Regions from separate parts of the Mediterraneibacter sp. 210702-DFI.3.120 genome, predicted to be linked through region 2. Evidence: riboswitches for the same ligand, from Rfam matches in the RefSeq annotation. Region 2 holds a riboswitch; the other holds the start of a gene.
What was found. Region 2 has a riboswitch for S-adenosylmethionine ahead of metK (methionine adenosyltransferase). Riboswitches for the same ligand answer to the same signal wherever they lie in the genome.
Positions count from the first base shown of each region.

Region 1: linked by a shared signal. The riboswitch ahead of LI162_RS13860 (RNA polymerase sigma factor) and the one ahead of metK (methionine adenosyltransferase) in region 2 are both predicted to bind S-adenosylmethionine.

Region 1 covers NZ_JAJCNG010000032.1:21,091-25,525, forward strand. The annotation lists gene LI162_RS13850 (AAA family ATPase) at 1-1,201, shown strand, start outside; gene LI162_RS15785 (L,D-transpeptidase family protein) at 1,388-2,050, shown strand; SAM riboswitch class I at 2,201-2,302, shown strand; gene LI162_RS13860 (RNA polymerase sigma factor) at 2,679-3,242, shown strand; gene LI162_RS13865 (hypothetical protein) at 3,226-4,011, shown strand; gene LI162_RS13870 (hypothetical protein) at 4,183-4,377, shown strand.
Region 2 covers NZ_JAJCNG010000007.1:85,444-89,878, forward strand. The annotation lists gene LI162_RS05550 (sensor histidine kinase) at 1-207, opposite strand, end outside; gene metK (methionine adenosyltransferase) at 299-1,492, opposite strand; SAM riboswitch class I at 1,627-1,728, opposite strand; gene LI162_RS05560 (CapA family protein) at 1,827-3,296, opposite strand; gene LI162_RS05565 (hypothetical protein) at 3,289-3,441, opposite strand; gene LI162_RS05570 (UDP-N-acetylglucosamine 1-carboxyvinyltransferase) at 3,514-4,435, opposite strand, start outside.

The sequences.
Region 1 (4,435 bases), on a different contig from region 2:
TATGTGCTTTCTCTCTGACCGCCCGAACATCAAGACCGTATATCTCTGCCTTGACAGCGACCAAGCCGGAAACGACGCTTGCAGCCGCCTTGTGGAGCTTATGCCGGAGGACTTGACCGTCCACCGCCTTATCCCTCTTTTCAAAGACTGGAACGAGGTGCAGACGCGCCGGAATGAAATCACAGACGGAAAATATCTGCGGGAAGCTGTCTATGGCTTGAAAGAACCGCCGCAGGAAGAAACCGTTGAGATTATCCGCATGAGCGAGGTTGACACACAGACCGTTGAATGGCTATGGAAACCGTATATCCCCTTTGGGAAAGTAACCATAGTACAGGGCAACCCCGGCGAGGGAAAGACCACCTTTGCGCTGCGCCTTGCCGTTGCCTGTAGTACTGGCGGGACGCTTCCGGGCATGAAGCCCATACAGCCGTTTCAAGTGATTTATCAGACCGCCGAGGACGGTTTGGGCGATACCGTCAAGCCCCGCTTGATAGAAGCCGCAGCAGACCTTGACCGGGTGCTTGTGATTGATGAAGCAAAACGGGAGCTTACCCTGTCCGACGAGCGCATAGAGAAAGCAATCATACAGAACGGGGCGCGTCTGATTATCCTTGACCCCATACAGGCGTATATGGGCGACAAAGCCGACATGAACAAGGCAAACGAGGTGCGCCCCATTTTTCGCCGCCTTGCCGAAGTTGCGGAGCGTACCGGGTGCGCCGTTATCCTTATCGGACACCTTAACAAAGCTGCCGGAGGACAGAGCGCATACAGGGGCTTAGGTTCTATCGACTTTAGAGCCGCAGCAAGGAGCGTCCTTTTAATCGGGCGCGTGAAGCGTGAGCCGAATGTGCGCGTTATCATTCACGACAAATCTTCCCTTGCGCCGGAGGGAAAGCCCGTTGCCTTTTGCCTTGACCCGGAAACAGGCTTTGAGTGGATAGGCGAATATGATATAACTGCCGACGAGCTGCTGTCCGGCGCGGGCGGCAACAACGCCACCAAAACCGAACAGGCTGAAAAGCTGATACTTGACCTACTGGCAGACGGAAAAGAATTTGCCAGCGAGGACATAGAGAAAGCCGCAGCCGACGCGGGGATTTCTGCCCGTACTGTCCGGGCGGCAAAGAAAAACCTTGACGGGCGCATTACTTCAAAGCGTATCGGCGCAGCATGGTATCACGCCCTAAAAAAGTGAACTGGCAAAATCCAAGTGGCAAAACCCAGATACCTTGCCACTTTGCCACTTCGTCACTTCAACCATAATCCCACAGCCCCATGTATGACCGCGTGGGGCTTTATCGTGGAAAAAAGAGCCTATGTTGCGTCAATAACTCAAAAAAGCACTTGACAAAACGCTTCATGGCTTACATGGAATGATAAAATGGAGGTTAGTATTGATGAAACGAAAGTAAAAGAATGGATGAATGAATTTTGCTCTACATACGATTCCATTGGAAAAATACGTTCTATTACGACACCGACGGGAAAAACAGCAAGTGTTTCGGGAGGAACATATGGTTGGTCAGTCGACGAGCCAGAAGAAATCAGGAAATTGATTGAGAATATTAAAAGTGGTGAAAGAGTAGAAAGAGAACCGGTGTATGAAAAAACGGTAGCATCTCATTCGCAGCAGGATTGGGGAGATACATATGTTGAGGTAGATCTTTCAACGCAGCATATGTGGTATATTGTGAATGGTTCAGTACAATTAGAAACAGATATTGTTACAGGACTTGCAAGTGATCCGAACAGAGCGACTCCATCAGGGGTATATTCTATTCTTGAAATGAAAAGAGATAAAGTACTTACTGGAGAAACAAATCCAAGCACAGGAGAACCTATTTATAGAACGAAAGTTTCTTATTGGATGCGTGTTACATGGACGGGAATCGGATTTCATGATGCAATCTGGCAGTCGGCGTTTGGTGGAAACAGGTATCAGACTTCGGCAGGCTCGCATGGTTGTATTAATATGCCGTTGGATCAGGCAGCTTCTTTATATGATATGTTAGAGATGGGAACACCAGTAGTTATACACGAGTGATATTGAAATAGAGATGAAAAAATACTGGTCGCACGTAGTGTGAACGGTAACAAAATATAAAAGTTTTATCAACTTCAGGAAACGGTATTGACATAATCAACAAGGTGTTGTATAGCCTGATACGAAACAAAATTAAATAAATGATACTTTCTCTTATTCAGAGCAGTGGAGATACAAAGGATCTAAGAAGCTGCGGCAACCCCTCGTAATAGGAAGGTGCCAACCTGAGCGAGTTATTTCGAACAATAAGAGGATTGTTAAGATAAACTTTGATTACCCTGGAAAAGACAAAGGAGCTGGTTACAATTGTATGTACTCAGCTCCTTTGTGTATAATAACACAAGGAATGATTCATCAACCGGTATCCTAAGCTAAAACAAGGAATGAATCCCTATAGGAACATAGAATATTTTGAGAAACGAAAAGAATTCATCAGGAGAAAAAGAAAAATAGCAAAGAATCGAGTTGCCGCTGCTAATCCTACTTATGTATAAAAGGATTAGTAGTCATCAAGGCTCGAGCCGTATACAGGGAAACTTGTAAAAATATAATGGATGGCTGCAACTTTTTTCATATGACTTTTGTATATAAGGTAAAGAGATGAAAAGAAGGTGGGAGGTGGAACGTATTGAGTAATTATTATGATGAGAATGAACTAATTAGACGAATCCAAAAAGGAGATGAATCAGCGTTAGCAATAATAATTTCGGAATATCATGCTTATGTCGGAAAAATTGTATACAGTATCTTAGGCAGTTACTCTCATAAAATTGATCTTCAGGGTGTGGTTAATCAGATCTTTTTTACCTTGTGGCATAAAGCTAATAAAATTGATCCATCGAAAAGCGTTACAATAAAAGGTTATTTAGGCATATTGGCCAGAAATACAGCTATAAATGAAAAGAAAAAATGCATACCAGATTACCAGATAAATGATGAGGTCATAGCAGATATTTCCGATGATTTTAACCAGGTTGAATTGAGATTACTGCTGGCAAATGCTCTGAGAAAACTGAATAAGGATGAGCAGTTAATATTAGTTCTGTTTTATTTTCAAAATGAGAAAATAGCCGATATTTCCCGCATTACAGGTATTCCGGCATCCACAGTAAAAAGCAAACTCAAACGCTGCAAAGAGAAGATGAAAAAATTTTTGGAAGAAGGAGGAAATCAGTATGAAAATTTCGTATAACGATATGTTTACTAACATTTCAGATGTTGCTTATGAAATATTAGAAGAAAATGATATGTTTAATGATGAAACCGATGATATGTTTTCTTCAGATAGAACTTGTAAAGATGTAACAGATATGATCCATGATCAGAAAATCGTGAGAAAAAGGCATTTTGCTATCAAGAGTGTTTTACTGGTTGCAGCTCTTGCTGCAATGTCGTCTATTCTTGCTATTGCTCACAACTACGGTGCAGCATTAATTGATGACAGCAACCGGCATTTAGTTGGAAAAGGACTTCATGGAGAAGGACAGATAATAGGAGCTGATGAAGAGATAGAGGTTCCGGATGAACCTTCAGATGGAATTTGGGAAACAACAGCTCGTATTAAATCATACAAAAACGTAAGCATTAGTCCAAACAGTATAACAGAATTTGCTGTATCCGGTGACGCCGGACAATATATTACTCCGGAAATTATATTTGGCAACAATGATTTAGTCATTTTTGAGCAGGAAGACGGATCAGGCTGGGAATTAAATGAGGGAGAAACCTTAATGATTCAGGCAACGGAATATGAAGCGGAAACAAACGGTGGAAATGGCCAGGGAATCATGTATTTTTATATCTGTGACGGTGAAATATTAGATGGAAAATCAGAGCCTCGTAAAGAATTAAATCAAACCTTTGAATTAACTGCAGAAAAATCCGGAGAATATTATATCTGTCTTTTAGGTGTAAGCTCAGATCCTATATCTTTAAAGGAAGGAAAAATAGTTATTAAATAGTAAAAAACGGTTATGAGAGAGAGTGCGATTACCAGGTTAGGTGATCGCACTCTCTCTCATTTTTTTATTATAGGAAACTTCAATTTTTTTTAAAATTATGCAACTTTTTTAATGTTCCATTGTATATACAGGTAACAGGAAGTGTGGAAAATAAAGGAGGTAAATGTTTTTATGAAAACAATTTTAAAGCGAACGATTGTTTTTTTTCTTTCTCTTGCAATGATAATTTCTGTAGCATGTTCTACGGCGGTCGCAGCAGAGACACTAGAAGATCAAAATGTGACATCACATAGGGTAAGTTATATCATCTACAAAGAAGATGGTACAGTAAAGGAAACCGGAACATTGGCCCAAAGTTCCAAGTGATTGATAAGAAGGATCTGGAATTTTATAAAGAGGCAGAAAAAACAGATAAGAGTATCAA
Region 2 (4,435 bases):
TCTCTGAAGTTTCTCCAGCGGGACCGATACCGATCTGTAGATCCACAAGATTAGAAATGCTGTCGTAAGGACAACTGCGATCAGATACAGCTGCTGTATCTCTGCCCCTCTTCCCGGAACAAATGCATGCATTGCGATCAGTGCAAATGTTACAGGAAAGATCATAACGACTACAAAAGCAATAATCAGTTTGGTACGTAATTTCATAGAAGCATCTCCTTTCCGTATTGAAAAAGGTGCCTGACACTTTATGACGGGTGTCAGACACCTTCCGGTGCTTGTATCAGATATTTCTATCTTACAGATATTTCTTTAAATCGTCAACCTTGTCCAGCTTCTCCCATGGAAGATCCAGGTCGTTGCGTCCAAAATGTCCGTAAGCTGCTGTCTGTTTGTAGATCGGTCTTCTCAAATCCAGCATCTTGATGATTCCTGCCGGACGGAAATCAAAGTTCTCACGAAGGATCTCAACCAGTTTTGTATCAGAAAGTTTTCCTGTTCCGAATGTATCAACTGCGATAGATGTCGGCTGTGCAACACCGATTGCATAAGAAAGCTGAATCTCACATTTCTTAGCAAGTCCTGCTGCTACAACATTCTTTGCTGCATAACGTGCTGCATAAGCTGCAGAACGGTCTACCTTTGTACAGTCCTTTCCGGAGAAAGCACCGCCACCGTGACGAGCCATTCCGCCGTAAGTATCAACGATAATCTTACGTCCTGTCAGTCCACTGTCTCCGTGTGGTCCACCGATCACGAAACGTCCTGTCGGGTTTACGAAGAACTTTGTCTCTTCGTCTACGAGTTCTGCCGGAATGATCTCATCGAATACATATTTCTTAATATCCTCATGAATCTGCTCCTGAGTTACATCCGGGTCATGCTGTGTAGAAAGAACAACTGCATCCAGACGCTTTACAGAACCGTCTTCGTTGTACTCTACTGTAACCTGTGTCTTTCCATCCGGACGAAGGTAAGTAAGTGTTCCGTCTTTACGAACCTTTGTCAGCTGACGTGCAAGCTTATGAGCCATTGCAACCGGGTAAGGCATATACTCTTCTGTCTCATCAGAAGCATAGCCGAACATCATACCCTGGTCTCCTGCTCCGATCGCCTCGATGTCTTCATCTGACATCTTGTTCTCTTTCGCCTCAAGTGCTTTATCTACTCCGAGTGCGATATCTGCTGACTGCTCATCCAGTGTTGTGATCACGCCACATGTATCAGCATCAAATCCATATTTTCCTCTTGTGTATCCGATCTCACGAACAGTGTCACGAACGATCTTCTGGATATCTACATAAGCCTGTGTTGTAATCTCTCCCATAACCATTACAAGACCTGTTGTACAGCATGTCTCACATGCCACACGGCTCATCGGGTCCTGTCTCATCAGTTCATCAAGGATCGCATCTGAAATCTGGTCACACATCTTATCCGGGTGTCCCTCAGTTACTGATTCTGATGTAAATAAAATCTTTTCTCTTTCCATATCTGTTCTCCTTTCCGATTGCTGTCCCCACAGCAATATCTCACTTTCTCTCGCTTGTGCTGTCTTCATTTGCTTACATTGCCAATAATGAAAACAGCCCGCATCAAGCGGACTGTCAGTTTATCTTAACAATCCTCTTATTGTTCGAAATAACTCGCTCAGGTTGGCACCTTCCTATTACGAGGGGTTGCCGCAGCTTCTTAGATCCTTTGTATCTCCACTGCTCTGAATAAGAGAAAGTATCATCTATTTAATTTTGTTTCGTATCAGACTATACAACACCTTGTTGATTATGTCAATACCGTTTTCTGAAGTTGATAAAACTTTTATATTTCTATGATTCTGCATCAACATCTTTCAACTCCGTGATCACACCTGTATCATCAATCGTAATATTCGGTGAAATCTCCTGCAAGTGATCAAAAAGTGCTCTCTGGGACTCTGCATTATTCAGATACTGTGTCTGGCTGTCTTTCTGCTCACACGGTGTAAAGGACATCTGTTTCAATCCTTCTGATGTAATCTCAAGATTCAGAAGTCCTGTGTATTTTGTCTCATCATTAAACCAGAAATCGCCCAGACTGTATACAATAGGTCCATCTTCTGTATATTCAATTCCCTGAAGTACATGCGGATGACCTCCGATCACGATATCTGCTCCTGACTTCAGGAATTCTTTTCCATGCTCTGTCTGTGTTGAATTATACATATCCTCATCTTCTGTTCCCCAATGAACATATGCGATCAGATAATCACATTCCTTTGATGCATCCGCGATCACCTGATTATACTCTGTTGTGTCGTAGGATGTAAGAATACCTGTCGTTGAATCTGTTGCTTCCGGTGTAAATTTATACTGTTCTCCCTCGGAAGCTGCCACAAATCCGATCTTGATTCCGTTAATGATATAATAAGTCGGCTGCTTTGCCTCATCCAGATTCGTTCCGCCTCCAACATGAGTGATCTTCGCTTGATCTAACAGATCGATCGTATCATCCATCGCATCTGCACCATAATCGTAAATGTGATTATTCGCAATTGAAACAATATCTGTTCCCATCTGTTCCAGCAACTTCATGCGTTCTGGTTTTGCACGGAATACATAATACTTATCCTCCAGCGGGGTTCCACGGTCACTGATACAATATTCATGGTTCAGGAAGAAAATATCTGCTGCATTTGTCTGATCCAGAATTGTCTTGGAAATGCATTTGGATAGGTCATTTACCGTATCATAATAATCGAGAACATATCCATCTTCCTCCAGACAGAGGTCACCTGCTGCTGTGATCTGCACGGTTCCGTTCTCTGCTGCCTTCTTCTCATAGATATGATTCTTCGCAGCGGTAGCTTCATCCTTTAATTTTCCCTCGTATGTATCTGACAGAACATGCAAAGTTGCTCCAAAGGAATCATAAATATCCTGCGCTGTTATCTTTTTATTCTTCTGATAGACTGGAAATAAATCATCCATCTCTTCAGAATAGTTCTTTTCCAGCCATTTCGTAAATGCTGTAACATCAGACTTTTCCGCTGACACTCCATTATCCGTCAGGAAAGTGTTGTAGCAGTCATTCAGCGATTCATTCATCTGTGCAATTTCCTGCTCCAGCTGCTTTTTCTGTTCTGCTGCCAGTTTCTTTTTCTTAGCCACATTGACTGCAAAGGCTGCCAGCGCTATGATTATGCACAACAAAATACAGCCGGAAATAGTCATTCTTCGTCTGAGCTGTCTGATCCTCTTTTGTTTGATTTCTTCTCTCTGTCTTTTTCTCCGTTCTTCTGCCTGTTCAAATTCATTCATCGTTCGTTGCTCCTGCTGTTTTCTTATTAATATCCCGCCACTGTTTCATTCGACCTGCCTGATCGCCTATTACGCCATAACTCCTGACATATAAACTGAAAACAGGTATCAGAACTTTCGTTCCGACACCTGCATACGTTCCCACATCATATTTCTTCGGATTCTGTCTGTATCGGCTCGCTGCCGGCCGCAGCTTGTTGTAAACAGTAACCTCGGTTTAGCCAACTTTTAATTTGAATTTCTGAATCTCTTTTTCACTGGACACTTTCTCGATGATTCCACCCAGACTTCTGAGTTTCTCTTCAAAGCGTTCGTATCCTCTCTGGATATAAACAATATCATCTACGATCGTAATTCCTTCTGTTGCAAGTCCTGCGATGCAAAGCGCAGCTCCTGCACGAAGATCCGGCGCGCTGACTCTTGCTGCCGTAAATTTCTCAACACCCTCGATCGTTGCTGAATTGCCTTCAACTTTGATATTCGCACCCATACGTGCCAGCTCATCTAAATATTTAAAACGATTCTCGAAGATACTTTCTGTGATCGTACTTGTTCCCTTCGCGAGTGCAAGCACAACCCCGATCTGTGGCTGCATATCTGTCGGATATCCCGGATATGGTAATGTCTTCACCTGTGTACTTTTCAGACGTCTCTTAGCCACTACACGGACTGCATCGTCAAATTCTTCCACTTCACATCCGATATCTACCAGCTTGGAGATCGTTGCATCTAAATGCTTCGGAATCACATTGAGCACTGTCACATCTCCGCGTGTTGCTGCAGCGGCAAACATAAATGTTCCTGCTTCGATCTGATCCGGAATGATGGAGTACTCTGCCTTATGCAGGGACTTCACTCCACGGATCTTAATCACGTCTGTTCCTGCACCACGGATATTTGCTCCCATGCTGTTCAGGAAGTTCGCTACATCTACAACATGTGGCTCTTTCGCTACGTTCTCCATGATCGTAAGACCGTCAGCCATAGCTGCTGCCATCATTACGTTGATCGTTGCACCTACAGTCACAACATCGAAATAAAGATGTGTTCCCTTCAGCTCTTCCGCCTCTGCAACAATCTTACCATACTCAATGTCTACATCTGCTCCAAGTGCACGGAATCCTTTCAGATGCTGATCG